DNA from 3 places in the Paenibacillus sp. FSL R7-0272 genome. Region 2 is predicted to be linked to each of the others. Evidence: a T-box and tRNA genes for the amino acid it is inferred to sense, from the RefSeq annotation. Region 2 holds a T-box; the other regions hold tRNA genes.
The links. A T-box is a leader RNA that pairs with one kind of tRNA and senses whether it is charged. The one in region 2 lies ahead of leuS (leucine--tRNA ligase), so its partner is inferred to be a tRNA-Leu.

Region 1 (6,887 bases), 2.2 Mb from region 2:
TTTTAGTTATCATTTTGTTGAAATTAGGGAGTTAAAGATTACAAAAAAGTCATTTGTGTTTCATATGAGAGAACTTGGATAATAAACAAGATTGTTATGAGCTAAAAAGGAAACCATTCTGTTTAACAAATTTTTTTGGTTTGTTGCATATATTGACAAAAATATATTTATTGCATATTATAACCATATTAAATACATAATTTGTATTTAAATTGTTTTCATTGGAATATATGTGATATAAGTAATCAAATTTGTAAATGGGGAGAGTGTTGTCGAGTGAAAGCAAAAAAATTAGTAACATTTGTACTGGCGTGTTCTATGGTATTCTCCGTAGCGGGAATGGCTATCCTTCCTGTACCGACCGTATCGGCTGCTGATGCTTCCGGTACAACGGCGAGTATGTCTGATATCTTAAAGAATCAGCGCCCCGATGGAGGCTGGAGAAAAGATTACAGTCAGACGTCAGGTGAATGGGCCAAATCAACGATCGATAACAAAGCTACATACTCAGAAATCAGAAGGCTAGCAAGTGAATTCAAAAAAACAAATGATCCGCGATACTCTGCTGCAGCGGTCAAGGGCATCAACTTTTTGCTTAATATGCAGTACTCCAATGGGGGTTGGCCTCAAGTCTATCAAAGTTCCGGCTATCATAAACATATTACCTATAATGATGATGCGATGATTAATGTGCTGTACATGCTTGATGAAGTCGCAGGACGTAAGGGGAACTTCTCCTTTATCGACAGTTCTCTTGCAAATCGTAGTAAAAATGCAGTTTCCAAAGGAGTCGATGCTATCCTGAATACCCAGGTGGTATCGGGTGGGAAGTTAACGGCTTGGGGACAACAGCATGATTCCAGTTCACTTAGACCTGCGGGAGCCAGAATCTATGAAGTGCCTTCATTAACTGCAGGTGAAAGCGTAAACATTGTGAAGTTTCTGAAAACGAGACCGGCTAATTCAAGAATTACTGCATCTATCAAAGGTGCCGAAGCCTGGTTTAATAAAGTGAAAATTACAGGATATCGGTATGAGAGAGCGAATGGGGATAGCCGAATTATTGCTGATTCCAGTGCATCACCGATTTGGGCACGTTTCTATGAACTCGGTACGGACAAACCGATCTTTGTGGGACGTGATGGCGTTGTGAAATATAAGCTGAGCGATATAGAAAAGGAAAGAAGAGGCGGTTATGCATGGTACGGCAACTGGCCGTCCAAGCTGTAGAAAATGGTTTATTTAACCGAATTTTCTAATAAGTCCACTACTTACGGATATATAAGTTTAATTTGAAGCAGGCCTGATAAGTGCGAATCGGATACATATCTGTTTCGCACTTATTTGGTGATGAATAGATGTGTTGACATGTTAAACTACGCGTGGTATATTATTTCTTGTCGCCGATAATGATTGGAAAGACACAATATATGCGGTCGTGGCGGAATTGGCAGACGCGCACGGTTCAGGTCCGTGTGGGCTAACCCCCCGTGGAGGTTCGAGTCCTCTCGACCGCATTAGATAGAAAAAGACCTCTTAGCAATAGCCTAAGGGGTCTTTTTCTATCTAATGATATAAAGAACAATCAACAGTCTTTAATTACAGTATTGTCTCAAAATAGACGAGTAGAGCAACTTAGGTCTATTCCATATGGGAGCTTGGCTACTTTTTGCCCAGCTAAAAAAGAAAAAGGTTTAGAATCAGATAACTTATGATGCTGCTGTCACCGTAATGTTATCAATGTTCGGTCCCTCTGTACCTGTTGTTACGATTCGGAGTGTATTCGTACCTGAATTCATAGGTACTTGAATTGTTTTTTCGCCCCAAGTAGACCAGCTTCCTGTTTGAGTAAAGGGCTCATTACTGAGTACTTTTGTGCCATTAACATAAATATCTAGAGTCCGCGTACCACTTTCCAAAGCGTAACGAAACTTTACATTTTTGGTGCCTGTGATTGTGTTATTGATATCATTCCATTGGATTGCGGAGCCTGTATAAGCGTTGAAGTTAACATATCCAGAACCGGTGAAGCCCGGATAAGCTGTTTCAATGACTGCATCCGTAAGTGTTGTTCCTGTTTCGGCCTCATATGTGGTGCCCGTGCCTACATTGCCGCCACCGTTGCCGCCAGTAATATTAGCAACAAATGTTGTTACACTCTGTGCTGGGAGTTGAGCTGTGAATGCGCCATTGGAAACGTTAATTGGTGCAAGACTTGCCAGATTACGACTGCTGTCTGTTACATATGAAGATACAGTGGACGCATTGCCATTTTGCAACACAAAGCGTTGACTTTTTGCCGAAGTGCTGCGGTTAATGGCTACGATGACGACCTTGTTATCACCTTTGTAAGCGGACACGTAAGTATTTGTATCCGGATTTTTGGAAGCATCTACTCTGACATAGCCTGGGCGAACAAATTTGGAGAAATGGGCCATATTGTATCCGCGCTTACTGATTGTACCGTCTTCCTTCATTGGTCCATATTGCCTGCGGATATACCACCATACATAGGCTTGGAAGTCGCCTTCAACCATGGCATTATGCATGTGGTAGGAGACGTCTAAGGCTTCCGGCCAGCGGTCAGCGGAATTGTTGTCACTGTTTGGATAGTACACTTCGGTCATCCAAAGCTCTTTGCCAGCTCCCTTTTGTTTGAAAAGAGGATAGGCAAAATTGTTGACCTGTGTTCCATACAAATGTGCTCCCAAAATGTCCATGTTAGCAAGTGCTTGTGGATCATTCAGGATTGGGTCGGATATGTTTTTCAGGTATTGGAAGGATTCTGGAGCCATGACTTTGGTACCTTGGATGCTACCTGCATTTTCTTTCATGAAACGCAGGATTTCCTGTGGAGTCCACCAGGTCCAGTCATGGGCATAATCCGGTTCATTTTGAACGGATATGGCATACAGATTCACGCCGTTATTTTTCATAAATGTTACAAAGTCATTCAGATGTTGTGCGTAAGCAGCGTATTTGTCATAACGTAACCGCTTAGCATTGGTATCACCATTTCGATTAAACGTCTCAACCATGCTGCTTGGAGGGTTCCAAGGCGAGGCAAAAACGATAGCTCCCTTTTCAATCGCACGTTTGGCTGTAGCAACTTCAAGAGCCCAATTATTGGGGTTCGGGTCTACCCAGATTCGGAGTACAGAGAATCCTAGCTGATTCTGATCATTTCCGAAAGCGGTTTCACGTTGTGCTGCAGTTAAGTCACCAACCCAGACCGGATGGTTGATACCACCAAAGCCACGGATTACTTGTTTTTCCGAGGATAAGTTGATGTTGGCGTCACTTGCTGCAGATACGTTGGTTGGAGTTAACATTAGGGGGAGGGCAGTTAAGCAGGCTAACAACAGGTTGACTGATTTTTTAAATTTAAACTTCATCTTCAATGTGTTCACTCTCCTCAATATAAGTGACTTGCGAAAGCCTGGACAAGAAAAATAAATTTCTCGGCATAACTTCGAAAAGGGAGGCATCACATCCTCTCAGAAATGATTGGGATAGATCTTTTGACAAAAAAAGGATTTGTTTTGTAAATTCTACTATATTATTCCTGTGAAAAATACCCGATATATTGCAGTTGTTTGTAATTTTTTATGTTTTTTTGACTCGAATGCTATTTTCATAGGATAACAGCGCTGTTTAAAATTTATGTCAACCGGTTGACATGTTGAATCATCAGCGTTTATGATAAAGCTGTATTCAAAATGTAAACGCATTCATAACAAACATCAGGGGGGAAGTTAAGAAATGAAAAAGACATGGGTACCGTTTGTTGGCGTATTGATACTGATGTTGGTCATTACCGCCTGTTCCTCGGGTAAAACAACGGATTCTTCAGCAAAGGATTCTGACAAACAGGCTGGAGGGGCTACAAAAGAGGTGAAATTGACCTTTTTTAATACCTCCGCAGAAGTCAACGGTGTTTTTGAGAAATTGTTCAAGACGTATCATGAGCTGCATCCTGAGGTAACCATTGAGCTTATTCCTACCCCGATTGGTGGAGCACAGCTGGAAAAGTTCCAATCCTTGCTTGCTTCAGGCAATCCGGCAACAATTGCCAATCTGGATGCAGGCACAATTTTGCAATATAAAGACAAATTCCTCAATCTGGATTCGGAAAAGTCAACGTATGAAGGGTTAACGAAGCCTGGTGCGGTAGATGGAGCGCTACTGGATGGTCAGTTTTTGGGTATCCCTTGGACAGCACAAGGGTATGGCCTTTTATACAATAAACGGGTTGTAGAAGAGGCGATGGGTGGCTCTTTTGATCCAAACAGCATTAAAACTCGTGACGATCTGGAAGCTGTTTTCAAAAAAGTAGAGGCGGCTGGCAAAGCACCTGTCATGCTTCATGGCGCAGATTGGTCACTTGGAGCGCATTATCTGGGACTGACCTATTCTCTTCAATCTAAGAACGTGGAAGACAATCGTAAGTTCGTAAAAGACTTGGAAAATGGAACTGCGAAGCTCACGGACAATGCTGCATTTAACGGATTGATCGATACCTTCGATCTGCTGAAAAAATACAACGCACGTAGTAAAGATCCACTCGTGGCAGATTACACCAAGGATAGTACGGATTTCGCCAAAGGAGATGCGGCTTTTTATTTCATGGGTGACTGGACATGGGCTGTTATAGGTAATCTGGAAGGCCGCGACAAAGAGTTTGGCATTATCCCTGTTCCGATTAGCAACAACCCTGAAGATTACGGAAATACTCAAGTAGCTTACAGTGAACCGAAACTCTTTGCTATTGATAATTCAGGTTCTACGGAAGAACAACAGACTGCAGCCAAAGCATTCATTCAGTGGATGGTGACGAGTGATGAGGGGCAGGATGCGATTGTAGCACAAATGGGGCTGGCACTGCCATACAAAGACGTCAAAGTGAAAAGCAGTAACATTTTATCTGAAGCAGTGGGTAGTTACGTAGACCAAGGTAAAGTGTTGAATATCAGTGTGATTAATTATTTACCACAGGATTATTGGGCGAAGACGGGTGCATCTATGCAAAAATATTTGGCAGGTGTAATTGATCGAAATGGACTGGCAGAGGAAGTGCAAGCTTACTGGGCTAGTCAGGCAGGAAAATAGAATTATAAACGTTCGAAAGGGGATGTGCATCCATACAGGGGGCGCATCCTCCATTGTTCCAATCGTTCATCAAATCTTTCGTCAAGCCGTTACCAAGGGAACCACAGGAGGTCAACATGGATAGAAAAATACGGATGAGAAACGCGGGAACTTTCTTACTGTTTGGAGCTCCTTCCGTTGTCGCTTTTCTCGCAGTGGTTGTGATCCCGTTTATCGTTGGATTGTACCTTACATTCACCAATTGGGATGTTCGTACCGGGGATAACACATTTATTGGTATATCCAATTATATCGCGGTTTGGCAGGATACCGTGTTCTGGACTCAATTATGGTTTACCCTTAAATATGTTTTTTTCACTGTCATTATCGCAAACGCTGCTGCTTTTTTTATTGCTCTTGTGCTGACGGGTGGTGGGAGAGGCGAGCAATGGCTTCGCACTGGTTTTTTTACACCCAATCTGATTGGGGGCATCATTCTCGGATATCTTTGGCAGACTTTGTTCTCACAAGTACTTCCTTACTTAGGGCAAAAGTATGGCTGGTCCTGGTTTGAAACATCCTGGTTAACCAATACAGACACAGCTTTCTGGGCGCTCGTCATCACAACGTCATGGCAGTTGATTGGTTATCTCATGATCATCTATATTGCCGGCTTTGCCGGGGTTCCGAATGATGTGCTCGAGGCTGCCAGCATCGATGGGGCAAGCCGCATGGCAACGATACGCCGGATCATGTTACCGCTCACTATTCCAGCCATTGTGATCTGTGTATTTATTTCGATTTCTCGATCGTTTCTGACCTATGATATCAACCTTGCGTTGACCAAAGGGGGGCCGTTTAACTCTACGGAGCTCGCGACTTATCATATCGTGCAAAAGGCATTTCTGTCTAACCAGTACGGGGTCGGCCAAGCGGAGGCTGTGGTGCTCTTCGCCGTAGTCGCCATTATTGCGTTGACGCAATCGTATCTGCTGAAGAGATTGGAGGTCGAGTCCTGATGTCGATCCGCCAATTCCTTCCTTCGTTGAAAAAAATACTGCTATATGTGTTGCTGTTTCTTTTTCTCACGCCGTTTTTGTTGATTATTATGAACTCATTCAAATCGACCCAGCAGTTCGTAGAAAATCCGTTATCGTTGCCAACGGGAATTCAACTGGACAACTATGTCAGTGCATTTGACAATATGAATTTTCTGGATGGATTTCTGAACTCGTTGCTGATTACCGTCGGCTCCGTGTTGCTGATTCTTTTTTTCTCATCGATGACCGGGTATCTGTTTGTTCGTTTCAAATGGCGTGTGAATGGCATTCTTTTCTATGCGATGCTGGCTTCACTTGCTCTACCGTTTCAAGTTTTAATGATCCCACTGGTGATGTTATACGGCAATATGAGTCTGCTCGACTCCAAAATAACCTTGCTGTTTATGTACCTGGGTTTCGGTGTACCTTTTGGCGTATTTACCTTCCATGGATTTATCAAGGGTATCCCTTATGAACTCGAGGAATCTGCTTTTATCGAAGGGAGTTCGCGAATGCGGACGTTCTTCCAGATTGTGCTTCCCTTGTTAAGGCCGGTATTTGTGACATTAATTGTGCTGGATGTGTTATGGATCTGGAATGACTACTTGCTACCAAGCCTGGTGCTGTTATCGCCGGAGCACAAAACATTACCACTATCTACGTACAATTTCTTCTCGTCCTATTCAGTGGATTATGCGCCGCTCATGGCTGGGTTGATTATGACGATTATTCCGGTACTGATCATGTATTTGCTTCTGC
Region 2 (6,887 bases):
ATGTACACCATCCAAATACATTGATTCGGTATGATGAGGAACAGCCTTTTGTGTTAGACGAACGCTCGGTCTCATATATCTGGACGTGCGATTTTGATCAGGAGCGATGTGAGATAGAGCATCATCTGAGCATTTTTTCTAGATTGGATGAGGGCAACAGAGATACGTATCAGCGATTCGAAGAAGTTCATACGCAACGCGCTTATGATCCGGACTGGATGAAGCTTGAATTAAGCAAAGCGGGTTTCCGGGATGTGAAGGTGTATGCAGACTTTGAGTGGAAAGAAGCTGGAGATCACGCACAGCGTCTGTTCTACGTGGCTGTAAAATGATTGTTTAAAGAGAAAATTATAATGAGCGACGCTAAACTAATTTATATGCATATGAATATGAAACTGTCCTTGTGCAACGTGTAAGTATGTTGCTCGAGGCAGTTTTTTTGAACATATATGATAAAAAGTATTGCCGCTTGAAGCAAAGAGAGACATAATGAATGAAAAAAGGAAAGCGTTTTCTTAACATGCAAATTATATTCCAATCACAGGGAGAGTTGTAGAGATGGAAAGTACATATAAAACGAGATTGTCCAAAGAACAGCTGGATCAGATCATTAAGCATCACCTTGCTGTAACGATTCAAGATTACGAGGAAATGATCGATGGCTGGGCAAACCATGCTTATAAAATTTTTCTTGACGATGGACGAAAAGTTGTTCTAAAAATCGCACCTGCGGCTACGACCAATCTGATGCGTTGTGAACAGGATTTAATGACGGCTGAAGTGGAAGCACTCCAGCTTGTTGCTGAGCTTAAGGATGTTCCTGTGCCTCTGGTACTCGCATATGATGCTTCACTACTCATGGCTCCCGCGCAGTATTTCATTATGGAGTTTATGCCCGGGGTTCCATACAACCAGGTGAAAGAAGATTTTACTGCCGAAGATCAGGAAGTGGTTGAACAGCAGTTAGGCTGGTACAACCAGCGAATTAACGAGATTAAGGGAGAGCGGTTTGGTTATTTTTCCGGAAAGGACAGACAACGCGCGACGTGGAGAGAAGCTTTCTTGATGCTCATGCATGATATGCTTGCAGATGGTAAAGAGGCAGGAGTTGATATCGGCATCGATTACAATGAGCTGAGACGGTTGATTGATGAGAAATCAGATGCACTGGATGAAGTGACAGAACCTTCCCTGATTAGCTGGGATCTGTGGGATGGCAATGTGCTGGTCCAGGATAAGCAAATTACGGCCATTATTGATTTTGAACGCTCATTATGGGGCGATCCGCTCATGGAGCATTATTTCAGTCATTTTAACTATACTCCGGGTTTTCTCAAAGGATATGGACGTGAGGTTGAGACAGAGAACGAGCGGCAGCGCAGAAGTTTATATGATTTGTATTTTGATCTTGCGCTCCGAATTGAATGTGATTACCGTAAGTATGATAACAAGGAGCATATTGAATCTACGATCCGTAATATGCAGGAAGGCATTGAACGGTTTAGAAAAATGTGAGAATGCCAGTTGACATGTGAAGGGCAATAAAGTCTGACTTGTGAGAAAGAGATTGTGACATGTCATATTGACTTTGAGCTTGCATTTTTATATAATGCTTCCTATATTGTATACATATTTCGATGATAAGGATCAGTAGTGGGTGCTGTACATGACAGAGAGTCGGCGGTTGGTGCAAGCCGATTGACAGTATTTTGCGAACTCGCCTTGGAGAAATGCGGTGATTACAAAGTTCTATGCCTTGGGTGCAGGACTGGAAATCCGCATCGGTTAACCGCCGTTACAGGTCTAAAGGGAGTGGATGACGAAGCACGTTCGTCCGCTAACTAGGGTGGTACCACGGGAATTCAACCTCTCGTCCCTAGCGCTGCAAACGCTACGGGATGCTGAGGTTTTTTTGTTGTTATATAGCGCGTATAACCTGAAGGAGGAATTATAGATGAGTGAGAATCATCAGCCGAAGCACGGCTATCAGCCGCAAGTGATGGAGAAAAGTTGGCAGCAATATTGGGATGACAACAAAACGTTTAAAACAGGTGAGGACCCGTCCAAACCGAAGTTTTATGCACTGGATATGTTCCCATATCCGTCCGGTTCAGGACTTCACGTAGGTCACCCGGAAGGATATACTGCAACGGATATCGTATCCCGTTACAAACGGATGCGTGGATACAATGTGCTGCACCCAATGGGCTGGGACGCTTTTGGTCTGCCAGCAGAGCAGCACGCACTGGATACGGGGGAGCACCCGCGTCATATCACATTCCGCAACATTGACAATTTCCGTCGTCAGATCAAATCTCTCGGATTCTCATATGACTGGGATCGTGAGATCAGTACAACAGACCCTGAGTATTACAAATGGACACAGTGGATCTTTATTCAGCTGTACAATAAAGGGTTGGCCTATGTCGATGAAGTGCCGGTGAACTGGTGTGAAGCATTGGGCACGGTTCTGGCGAACGAAGAGGTTATTGACGGTAAGAGTGAACGTGGCGGACACCCGGTTGTACGTAAACCGATGCGTCAATGGGTACTGAAAATTACGGAATACGCAGAGCGTTTGCTGGAAGATCTGGAAGAGCTGGACTGGTCGGAAAGCATCAAGGATATGCAGCGTAACTGGATCGGCAAATCGACCGGGGCTGAAGTGGTTTTTGCCATCGAAGGCCGTGAAGAAGTGATCAAAGTATTCACAACCCGTGCTGATACATTGTTCGGTGCAAGCTTTGCCGTTCTGGCTCCAGAGCACGAACTGGTTGACGCGATTACATCCGAAGAACAGCGTGAGGCAGTAAAAGCTTATCAGGAGCAGGCTGCGCGTAAGAGTGATCTGGAACGTACGGACTTGGCAAAAGACAAAACAGGTGTGTTCACTGGTGCATACGCGATTAATCCGGTTAACGGAGCGAAGCTGCCGATCTGGATTGCTGACTATGTACTTGCTGGCTATGGTACAGGAGCTGTTATGGCTGTTCCAGGCCACGATGCACGTGACTGGGAATTCGCGAAGCAGTTTGACCTGAATATCATTGAAGTCATTGCCGGCGGAGATGTTACAAAAGAGGCGTATACAGGTGACGGCGCACATGTGAACTCCGATTTCCTGAACGGTTTGAACAATGAAGAAGCTGCGGCGAAAATGATCGCTTGGCTCGAAGAGAACGGCAAAGGACAAGGAAAAACAACGTACCGTCTGCGCGACTGGCTGTTCAGCCGTCAACGTTATTGGGGAGAGCCGATTCCGATTCTGCATCTGGAGGACGGGACGATGAAGACTGTGCCAGAAGATCAATTGCCACTGTTGCTGCCTGACATTGACCAGATCAAACCTTCAGGTACAGGGGAATCCCCACTGGCAAACGTGACCGATTGGGTAAATACGGTTGATCCGGAAACGGGTATGAAAGCTCGCCGTGAAACTAACACGATGCCACAATGGGCGGGAAGCTGCTGGTATTACCTGCGGTTTATCGATCCGCACAATGACAAGGAACTGATCTCACAAGAGAAACAACAGCAATGGTTGCCAGTTGACCTGTACATCGGTGGGGCAGAACATGCTGTACTACACTTGTTGTATGCTCGTTTCTGGCACAAAGTGCTGTATGATCTGGGTGTCGTACACACGAAAGAGCCGTTCCATAAGCTGGTTAACCAAGGTATGATTCTGGGAACCAACAATGAGAAAATGAGTAAATCTCGCGGTAATGTCATCAACCCGGATGAGATTGTTAACGAATTCGGTGCAGATACACTGCGTCTCTATGAGATGTTTATGGGTCCTCTGGAAGCGACTAAACCTTGGAACGCAAACGGGGTAGAGGGAATGTATCGTTTCCTGTCACGCGTATGGCGCCTGTTCATTAACGAAGATACTGGTGCGATTAATGAGAAAATTACAGCTGACGGTGGAACCGACGAGTTCAAACGCACAGCACACAAAACGATTAAAAAAGTGACGGAAGATCTGGAACATCTGCGCTTCAACACGGCGATCAGCCAATTGATGATCTTCATCAACGACGCGTACAAAGCAGAGACGCTGCCTCGCGAAGCGATGGAGAATTTCGTTCAATTGCTGTCACCTCTGGCGCCGCATATGGCAGAGGAACTGTGGAATCGTCTTGGACACGAGGGTGGAATCTCTTACGTGGCTTGGCCTGCATACGATGAGTCCATGACTGTGGATGCAGAAGTGGAAATCGTAGTTCAAGTGAACGGCAAAATTGTAACTCGTGCGACGATCGCGAAGGATCTGGATGCACAGGGAATGCAGGACTACACGATGGAACTTGCACCTGTGAAACAGGCGCTGGAAGGCAAGACTATTCGCAAAGTCATTGCCGTTCCAGGCAAACTGGTTAATATTGTTGCCGGTTAATCTCGCTGGCACGGAATACCTCATCCAGTTTGACTAAATCTTCATCGTATTTTTCATGTGTTGTATGGATCAGACTATCAAAAACACCATCGAGGTTGTTTCTCAGCAGCGCAAGTGCCTGAGCGGTTATTCCGCCAGGTACGGCGACACGGGCTTGAAGTTCTTGTGGAGTATAACCTCCCTCAGTGAGCAGTTTGCCTGTACCTAGAAGCATCTCACCGGCAAGGGCGCAGGCGTCGGCACGTTTGATACCTGTCAAGCGCACAGCACTTTCAATCCATTGCTCCAAAAAGAAGGATATGAATGCAGGGCCACAGCTGGAGAAGTCAGATGTGATTCGAGTGCAGGCTTCATCCACTTGATAAGGTTTGCCGATATGACTCATTAGGCCTTCGAGCAGTGAGCGATCTTCTGCCGTCATACGTTCACCATGGATGAATAGGCTTGCTCCGCTGCCGACCTGATGTGTAACACTGGGGATAACCTTGGAGACTTTGCAAGGAAGCGAAGATTCCAGATGGCGCAGCTGCACGGGGCTGGTGATCGAGACAATTATGTGATTGGAATTCACAACAGGCAGGATATCATCAATGACATGTCTGAATTCCAGCGGTTTCACGCACAGGAAGATGATGTTGCTGCGAATGACTGTTTCCCGATTGCTCTGTGATTCATGCAGCCCTGGATAACGGAGGGAAAGCTGACGTACTTTGGATGGGGTTCGATTGCTTGCTGCAATCTGACGGGGTTCGAGTGCACCGGATTGGATCAGGGCATAGATCAACAGACTGCCCATGCTGCCGGTTCCGATAAATCCAACCTTCATTGGTTTAGGCCTCCTTTCATGCTTTACGGTAATGGCGCAGTTTCTTCCCTCTATTGTATGCATCAGGGTCTGGTTCACATGACATGAAATTATGTAACTTAGATAAGCGAAATCATGAAACGGTTCGGAAGCACCGCCCGTGTTCGAAATGATCTCTATTTTGAATATGAGGGAGTGTGCGGAAGATGAGACGGAACAAAGCGTTGTCCATTGCTGCAGCAGTGGTTGGATGTGTACTAATATTATGGTCGGGCAAAAGTGAACAGCCACCTAGCGGCTGGGAACCGATGCAGCTCGGCTCCAATCAGCCGACAAGTGAGCAGAATTCTTCTGCGATACAGTCGGCTGCTTTGGTTCCCGAGAATGTAGCTGATGCTGCGCCTAAAGGTGGGGTGAGCGGTAGGCAATTGGACGACGCAGCTCCAGCACAGGAGTCGAAGGTTCGGGAGCCTAATGTTGCTCCTGCTGTGTCAGGCAATTCACCAGCTCAACCACAGGCTCAGGTGAATGAAAGCCGTTCATCTGTATCTGAAGCAGAAGCAACATCTAAACCAGCTGACGAAACAACCAGTGAGACGGCAGATCACGGTAAGATCGATGTGAATACGGCACCTGTCAACAAACTCACGGAGCTTCCGGGGATTGGACAGAAGAAAGCTCAGGCCATTGTGGATTATCGCAATGCGCATGGTCCTTTTGCCAAAGTTAGCGATCTTACCAAGGTGAAGGGCATAGGCATGAAGATGCTGGAGAAGATGGCTCCCTATGTACAGATTCGTTAAAAGTTCAGCATAATAGTAATAGGTTCAAGGCGAGAGGAGAAAACTGCATGAGTGCAACAGAGCTTCGCAAGGACTGGGATACGTATTTTATGGACATTGCTTATATGGTATCGACACGTTCCCGTTGTCCGCGCCGGCACGTAGGAGCTGTGCTGGTTCAAGGGAAAAAGTTGCTGGGTACTGCCTATAACGGAGCACCGATGGGAGTGGCGGATTGCTCTGAGGCAGGCTGCATGATATCGGAAGAATATGAACTTGTAGTCACGGACGGACAGGAAGAAATGGTTAAAAAGCAACGCTGTATTCGTACCATCCATGCGGAGCAGAATTTGCTTTTATTCACGGATCGGATTGACCGCGAAGGTTCCTCTGTATATGTAACCGATGAGCCTTGCTGGACATGTGCCAACATGCTGGCGAACAGTGGTGTTACGGAGATTGTATTTCATCGCTCATATCCCAAAGATACGAGTAAAGTAAAAAATATGATGCATCAGAAAGGCATTTCGTTCCGTAGACTGGAGAATTACCAGCCTCCACGGGAGACGATGATGACCGTAAGCAATTAGCAAGAACTTATATAGAACAGGTTAAATGATTCAGATCATGTCAGAACAGATGACACCTGGGATATCTTTTATTTTCAATATTAATTAGTTTCATACGTATGGGGAAGAACCTCCGGCTAGCCTGAATGGGCTTCGGGGGTTTTTGTGTATTTATTGCCTTGGAGATGAGCAGAAGGGAGAGGGACGGAATGAAAGGCAGACCATTGCTTCGCTTTACAATTTTTTGGTTGTGCGGTAGTGGCATGGCGTGTTTATTGACGGAGGGATGGACTTTATTTTGGGGAGTAGTCGGGGCGATGGCATGTCTTCCA
Region 3 (6,887 bases), 2.9 Mb from region 2:
GCGGCCGTTTCACGTTCCAGAGGGAGGTGGAATAAGCGTTCTCCATTCTCATCATGAATGGTAGCGCCGTTGGAACCGATAATCGGTGTTTTGATTCCGCCTTGGCGGCTAATTGCCACAACATCTGAATATACGCGTCCGGTCGCAATGGTTACTTTCATACCAGACTGTTGCGCTTTCTGGATGGCATCGGCATTCTCGCGGCTAATCTGGCTGTCTCTATTCAACAAAGTTCCATCTAAATCGGTAGCAAATAACTTCATATCTTTACAACTCCTTATCTTGTGTGGGTTCAGGGATTAGAATCTCAACCTTTTGTTCGTTTAAAAAATCCAGCCATTCCTGATCCGGCCATTGATCTGTAATTAATACGTCTACCAGCGACCAGTCTGCAAAACGATAACCATAACGTTTGCCCATCTTGGAGTGGTCGGCGAGGATAATTACTTTTTTGGCGGATTTCATCATTTGATGTTTGATCTTGCCTTCCTCTTCGGAAGCACTGAAACCATCCATAGTGAGACCGCCAATGCCTATAAAGGCTTTATCCACATAGTAGTGGGAGAGTGTCTCAATAACCGGTGTACCGTAGACATAACGCTGTTCCTTATCCAATCGGCCTCCTAACAGTCGAATCTGGACTGCTGTGTGCTTGGATAACGAATCAGCAGAGTGAATGGAATTTGTAATTACAGTGCAGGATTTCCCGTTCAGATTCTCCGCGCAGGACTGCACCGTTGTGGAGGAATCCAGGATAATGGTTTCTCCTGAACGAACGAGAGCAGCGGCGAGTTTGCCAATGGCTCTTTTTTCCTCAGATACATACTTCAACCGATCCTGATACGATTTGAACTCTTGTGGGGGAGAAGGGAGGATTGCGCCACCACGTGTACGAATAATGGCTTCCTGCTCTTCGAGTTTAATCAGATCCCGGCGTGCCGTATCTCGTGAGACATCGAATAAAGATACAATCTCTTCAGCCGAGATACGATGATGCTTGCGCAGGTGCTCGATAATGAGTTGCATGCGTTCTTCTTGAAACAAACGTAAAGCCTCCTTATATTCATGGATGACCGTGCGTTGTACTATAGTTTAATTATAAGTAATTATAATGCGATCTGCAATATTGTAAGTGAAAATAAGTTTTTATAAGTTTTTTAATCATTAATTTACATAATTAAAGTACAGTTATGACAAGAATGTGATTTTAGATATAAGGAGATGTAAATAGGGAGCCAGATTAGGAGACAAAAAGTAGACCGATTGGCTGAGAAAAATGACTTTTGAATGCGAGCAAAAATTTGGGTTTTAAAAAAATATAAAAAAAGTGTTGCACTGTTTTATTTCCCTGTGATATACTCATTCTTGTCGCCAAGAAGACAAATTGTTCATAAGGCCCGTTGGTCAAGGGGTTAAGACACCTCCCTTTCACGGAGGTAACAGGGGTTCGAATCCCCTACGGGTCATAGCATTACCTCATTCTTCACCGTTAAGAGATTCGTCTTTAATCAGGGATTTCTTTGAAAGTCACTGCTCTGTAACATCCGATATGAAGCATGGCATAACATCAGGTGAAGGTACATTGAGAGCCATTAGCTCAGTTGGTAGAGCACCTGACTTTTAATCAGGGTGTCGAAGGTTCGAGCCCTTCATGGCTCACCATTTACAATTTTATATGCGGTCGTGGTGGAATGGCAGACACGCTATCTTGAGGGGGTAGTGGGTGTATACCCGTGGAGGTTCGAGTCCTCTCGACCGCATCAGATTTTAGAGTGGGACATCCTTAAGGAATTAAGGGTGTCTTTTTCTATTTTTTCGCGAATGCTAAGTTGTTGTTTAAAACGAACCTTTAATCAGCGAACCGGGCCAATCAGATTGATGTATTTATCGGACGATACTCCAGATGACTGGAACAGTGCTTTTCCTGGATATAAAAGGGCTGAGGATTCAGAAATATTGTGCTATAATTCAATCATATGGCATTTAAGTTGATATTACGGTTGGAAGGCGGTTCTTGCATGAAGTCAATCTATGAGCGAATTGAGCACCTGATTGCCGAAAGAGGGATGACAAAGAAGGCCTTCTGTGAACAGCTGAAGATAAGCACAGGCAATTTGGGTGACTGGAAACGTGGTAAATCAATCCCGAGTACAAATAAACTCATTGAAATTGCTTCATTTTTTGATGTGAGTCTGGACTGGTTAATGATTGGGCGTTTATCGAAGGAAGCCATTGTGCGGGAAAAGCGGGAAGATTATTTTTTTAACGTGTTGCGGCAATTGAATTGCCAAGAGAGTGAATTATCGACTGTGGAACAGTCTTTTATTAGTGAATATATCGAGTTCACTCGTTATCGCAAATTCAAAGAGAGTAAAGATTCCGGAAACTATAGCTACCAACCTGAAGTGGAAGACGAAAATAAGTCAGAGCAGTAAGGGGCGTAAGTGTCTCTGGTTGATAAAAAAACCTCCATCTGTGCCCAAGGGAATGATTTCCGGGACAGTAGGGAGGTTTTTTTTCTGTAGAAATATCCGTTTAGTGATGCTGATCAAGAATACTGGAGTATTTGGGGTACAACTGGCGGATGCAATCTGGGCAGATGTCGTGTGTAAACTCGGCGGAAGTGTGTTTTTCCAGATAGCACTCAACGCTGTTCCATTTGTCTGATTCATCCTTGATATGTTTGCAAACGGCACAAATAGGTAGCAGTCCATGGAGGGTGCGCGCTTCAGTCAAGGCTTGTCGCAGCTGAAGCTCTGTCTTCTTCTGTTCTGTAATATCTGTGTGAGCGACCAAAGCAAGGTTGGTATCTATCGTAGGTCCGTTCTGTAAGGGAGTAAGTTCTACGCGAAACCATTTCTCCTCGTTGTGTGGTGTGATAACAGAGATATCGTATGTATGGGTTTTGTTAAAAGGAATAACGTTATGCCTCAGATACCTCGCGAACTTGGTTGGATAGTGGTTTTTTTGTTGTGCTGCCCATGCTTCCATCAGGTGGAGGTAATGATTGTGGCGGCTGGCTGCGCGTATGAAAAGTTTATGAAGTCCGTGCTGCCAGGCCCGGTTACAGCTTCGTATCATCCATTGATGATCAATAATGATCAACTGATGATTGGTCGCCTGGAACGATAGGCTTTCCAGGTCGGATGTAATAGTTCCCATGAGAGAAGTCCTCCTTATGATGGATGAAAGTGTTCTTATCTCAGTTCCTCTGGTATGTTCAAAATGTCAGCGACCTGATGTCTGAATCGGGTTGCTTTGCGTGTGCCGTGAATAAGGTTGGATAGACGGTAGGGTGGAATATCATGTTGTTCGCAAAAGGTTTTCTGATCGACCTGAAGTTCGGTTAGCCGTCGTTTGATAGCCCATCCGAACGGAGTGACTGGCTTCTTCTTGTTCAATAGGGTTCACCCCTGAGTGGATTTTATAGTATTCAGCAGGTCATTCTTCGTGTGAAATAGATAGAAATACGTGCTGTTGGTTCCATTATATACGTAAATTCGTCATCTAACAATTAAAAAATACGGAAATAAGTGTATTTTTTGAATTAAAATGACGTAAGTCCGCCTTTTTGTTGATTGGACAAAATAAAAAAACACGCCAGCAAGGGGAGTTGCGGCGTGTTTTTGGTGTGCTCTGAAAAAGAGGTTTCGAGGAGGAGTGCGGAATTATGCTCTGTAAGCGTGCAGGCCTGCTCCAAGCATGTGGAAGCTGGGGAATAACGACTTCATGGACATGGACGTAGGATGCATGGGTGCATCCGGTGAGGAGGCGCTCACAGTAGTCCATTCATTCTCAAGGTCTGCGGTCAGGCGAGCCAGCAGTTCCCGAGTGGCATTTTCATTTAGGGGGATAACTTTGCAAGCTTCGGATACGCATGCATTCATGGCTGAATGTAAGTAACCGAGAACCGCCTCTTCGACGGGGATATCGAGGTGGTGGTTGATCCAGGCGTGAACGGTGGGGAGGCAACCAACTGAATTGTATTTTACGAAGATTTGTTCAAGCGGGCTAAGGTCGATCCAAGGATGCAAGGCGCGAGACAGTTTGATTAAACGTTTGCCTATGATTGCTGCTTGCTCTCTAAGTTCAGGAGGGGTTCGCTGTACATGTACAAGTTTGTCGATCAGGGCAATTCGCCATGTATCCTTATGATCTGTTGCGGTGTAAATCCCCTTGATAGCCATACCTTCTAGACGAACGAGACTGGGGTGTAACTGGCAACGCATAAATGATTCGAGTTCCTCAGCTGTCCGAATGGTGCCTTCCTTGATGTGGGTGTCCATGCCGAAGAAATGGGTGAATCCTCCCACTTGGACAGAGGGATCAAGCAGTTTCGCATAATCGAGTAGCTTATTCCCACGGTTCACGATCTTTCGCCTCCTGCGCTTTATTGTGTTATATTTAATTACATATGATAATCTTTTCTTAAGTTTAATGTGTAAATCCGAATTATATGATATATATATTCACATAAATATCCGTGTTTTGTCAATGATTTATGAGAAAATAAAAACTTAATTAAATATTATGCAGAATTAGAGTTATATAATATGACATAATAAATTATATCTGTGTCATATATTTATGTCTAAAGTCCCTTTGGCCTTTTGCCGAATCAGATTAATGATATGTAATTTTCGAGGAAATATGACTGAATTTTGCAAGAGGTGTGGAATAGGAAGGGAAGAAGAACTGTTATCAATTTAGAGTAAAGCCGGTTGTAGTAAAATGTCATTCATAAAGTGATTAATAAGGACTTTACATTTGTTTAAGAATCCGGTATAATCAATTCTGTTGCCGATAATTTACGACATGCGGTCGTGGTGGAATGGCAGACACGCTATCTTGAGGGGGTAGTGGGCGTATGCCCGTGGAGGTTCGAGTCCTCTCGACCGCATTATATGAAGATTTACGAGAGAAGCTTTCCGTGATGGAGAGCTTCTTTTTTTGTTTTCATATAGCAAACAAGGGCGAATTATTCAGGATGAGGGCATGTGTTAAAAGAGAGAACGCAAAAAAGCCGCCCAAAAGCTTGAGCAGTGTCTGGCTCTTTGCTTTATAGGTGGCTTGTTTTTGTTTATATGTTTGTTCGAAAGTCTACATTTATTGGTTAATCAGCTTCTGAATATCCTCTTCGATTTTGTCCGGTGTAGTCTGCGGAGCATATCGTTTCACAACTTTACCGTCCTGATCGACAAGGAATTTGGTGAAGTTCCATTTTATTGCTTTGGAGCCGAGCAAGCCTGGTGCTTCTTTAGAAATGTGCTGGAAGAGCGGATGAGCGCTGGAACCATTGACGTCAATTTTCTCAAACATCGGGAAGCTTACACCATAATTCATCTGGCAAAACTCAGCAATATCATCGGAAGAACCCTTCTCCTGCGCGAATTGGTTGCTTGGGAATCCAAGCACTTCAAACGGAGCATCCTGGAATTTATCCTGAAGTTCTTGCAAACCCTTGAATTGAGGGGTGAGACCGCACTGGCTTGCGGTATTCACGATTAACAACACTTTGCCGCGATATTGGGACATCTCAATCTCTTGTCCGCGAAGGGTGTTTACTTTGTAATCATAGACTGACATGGGGAACGCCTCCATCCTGTTATTCTTAATATACTTATTATATTTTAAGCAATTAAATAATGCAAAACTTATTTGGATTTAGCGTTGTTATAACCATTCGCCTGCTGGAATCCAAAATGGATGAGAAATACATGAATCAATTTTTGTGCGGTTGAGAATTAGATAGCTTGGAAGAGAAGGATAGCGTATGACCTCATTGTAAGCGTTATTATAGGTGGTTATTGCCGGAAATCTGGCGATTCGGTGATCTGTATGCACTTTACATGATCATGGCACGGGGTGTATGATTCATAGCGTAATTTGAATTTTAATTAAATTGTACCTGAAAAACGAAACAAACGATAATATCGATCGGTCTTATAATGAAGATTTACGAACGATGTTTTAATCGCTGAGTTTCCATTCATTGTGGATGGAAAACGGGGGAACCAACAGAATGGGCTGTATGACAGCAGCGGACATTCATGGGGTGAATTTTTCGGTGAAAGCCGGAAATAGGGCGACTCTCGCGCCCGAATCCGTCAGCTAACCTCGTAAGCGTTAAAGGGAGAGGCAACAAACCGCACGCTGGTTCATGGCGCTTTCGTCATGGATTATTTAAGAAGCGTTTCGGAGGCCTTGGTCCCCACGCTTCTTTTTTGTTGTCTTTTCACGCCAAGGGAGGAACGAAGAATGGATAAAGAGATGATTTTGGTAACCGCTCCAAATGAAGCAGGACGTAAATTTGTGAAATTGCTGATGTATAAAAAAATGCCATTTGCCGTTCTGACGAACAGTGCTGATGAGGAGCGCAAACTTCGCCGTCTTGGCGTAGAACACGTCATCCGTATGAATACAGCAGCTGCTGAGAAATGGTTTTTGCCGCAAGGCAGTGTAGGCAATGTATTTATTTTTGAGAACAGTCTGAACTTGACATGCCGCTATCTTCAAATTTGTCGCTCCTGGACATCGAAGTCCTTGTGTGTGATCACGGAGCAGAGCCATCCTAAAGGGATTTATCGTGGAATGGGCGCGGATAAAATTGTGTATTCACTGAATGGAGAAGTTGGGTTCCTTCTTAATAGCTGCAATAAACCGGAAGCTGAAGTGAGCAGCTTGTGATTGACATTGATCCAAGGTAAGACGCCTGTTATAATTGCAGGTATAGACTAACGGAATTTGAGGAGACTCATGCTTGTCGTGGGTCTTCTTTTTTTATGGAAACAGTACGGTAGTATAGAAGCGAGGGATAACCTGTAGCTTACGAGGAGGAATCAGCGTGCCGGATATTGCCGGATTGAAGTGGTTGTTTTTTGATGTGG

Region 1: it has a tRNA-Leu gene. The T-box ahead of leuS (leucine--tRNA ligase) is inferred to sense a tRNA for this amino acid. The anticodon was not compared.
Region 3: it has a tRNA-Leu gene. The T-box ahead of leuS (leucine--tRNA ligase) is inferred to sense a tRNA for this amino acid. The anticodon was not compared.

The regions. Positions count from the first base shown of each region.
Region 1 covers NZ_CP150221.1:2,270,953-2,277,839, forward strand. Annotated here, with positions in the region: gene pelA (pectate lyase) at 277-1,230, shown strand; tRNA gene MKY23_RS10150 (tRNA-Leu) at 1,433-1,517, shown strand; gene MKY23_RS10155 (carbohydrate-binding protein) at 1,710-3,395, opposite strand; gene MKY23_RS10160 (ABC transporter substrate-binding protein) at 3,763-5,109, shown strand; gene MKY23_RS10165 (sugar ABC transporter permease) at 5,226-6,107, shown strand; gene MKY23_RS10170 (carbohydrate ABC transporter permease) at 6,107-6,887, shown strand, end outside.
Region 2 covers NZ_CP150221.1:4,507,455-4,514,341, reverse strand. Annotated here, with positions in the region: gene MKY23_RS20055 (class I SAM-dependent methyltransferase) at 1-332, shown strand, start outside; gene MKY23_RS20050 (aminoglycoside phosphotransferase family protein) at 559-1,515, shown strand; T-box leader at 1,629-1,881, shown strand; gene leuS (leucine--tRNA ligase) at 1,955-4,399, shown strand; gene comER (late competence protein ComER) at 4,380-5,225, opposite strand; gene MKY23_RS20035 (helix-hairpin-helix domain-containing protein) at 5,411-6,007, shown strand; gene MKY23_RS20030 (deaminase) at 6,055-6,576, shown strand; gene MKY23_RS20025 (ComEC/Rec2 family competence protein) at 6,765-6,887, shown strand, end outside.
Region 3 covers NZ_CP150221.1:1,562,143-1,569,029, forward strand. Annotated here, with positions in the region: gene MKY23_RS06695 (Cof-type HAD-IIB family hydrolase) at 1-263, opposite strand, end outside; gene MKY23_RS06700 (DeoR/GlpR family DNA-binding transcription regulator) at 268-1,044, opposite strand; tRNA gene MKY23_RS06705 (tRNA-Glu) at 1,395-1,466, shown strand; tRNA gene MKY23_RS06710 (tRNA-Lys) at 1,587-1,662, shown strand; tRNA gene MKY23_RS06715 (tRNA-Leu) at 1,678-1,760, shown strand; gene MKY23_RS06720 (helix-turn-helix domain-containing protein) at 2,019-2,435, shown strand; gene MKY23_RS06725 (hypothetical protein) at 2,536-3,162, opposite strand; gene MKY23_RS06730 (Rha family transcriptional regulator) at 3,198-3,401, opposite strand; gene MKY23_RS06735 (urease accessory UreF family protein) at 3,669-4,370, opposite strand; tRNA gene MKY23_RS06740 (tRNA-Leu) at 4,818-4,900, shown strand; gene MKY23_RS06745 (glutathione peroxidase) at 5,107-5,586, opposite strand; cyclic di-AMP (ydaO/yuaA leader) riboswitch at 5,966-6,141, shown strand; gene MKY23_RS06750 (hypothetical protein) at 6,259-6,687, shown strand; gene MKY23_RS06755 (HAD family hydrolase) at 6,845-6,887, shown strand, end outside.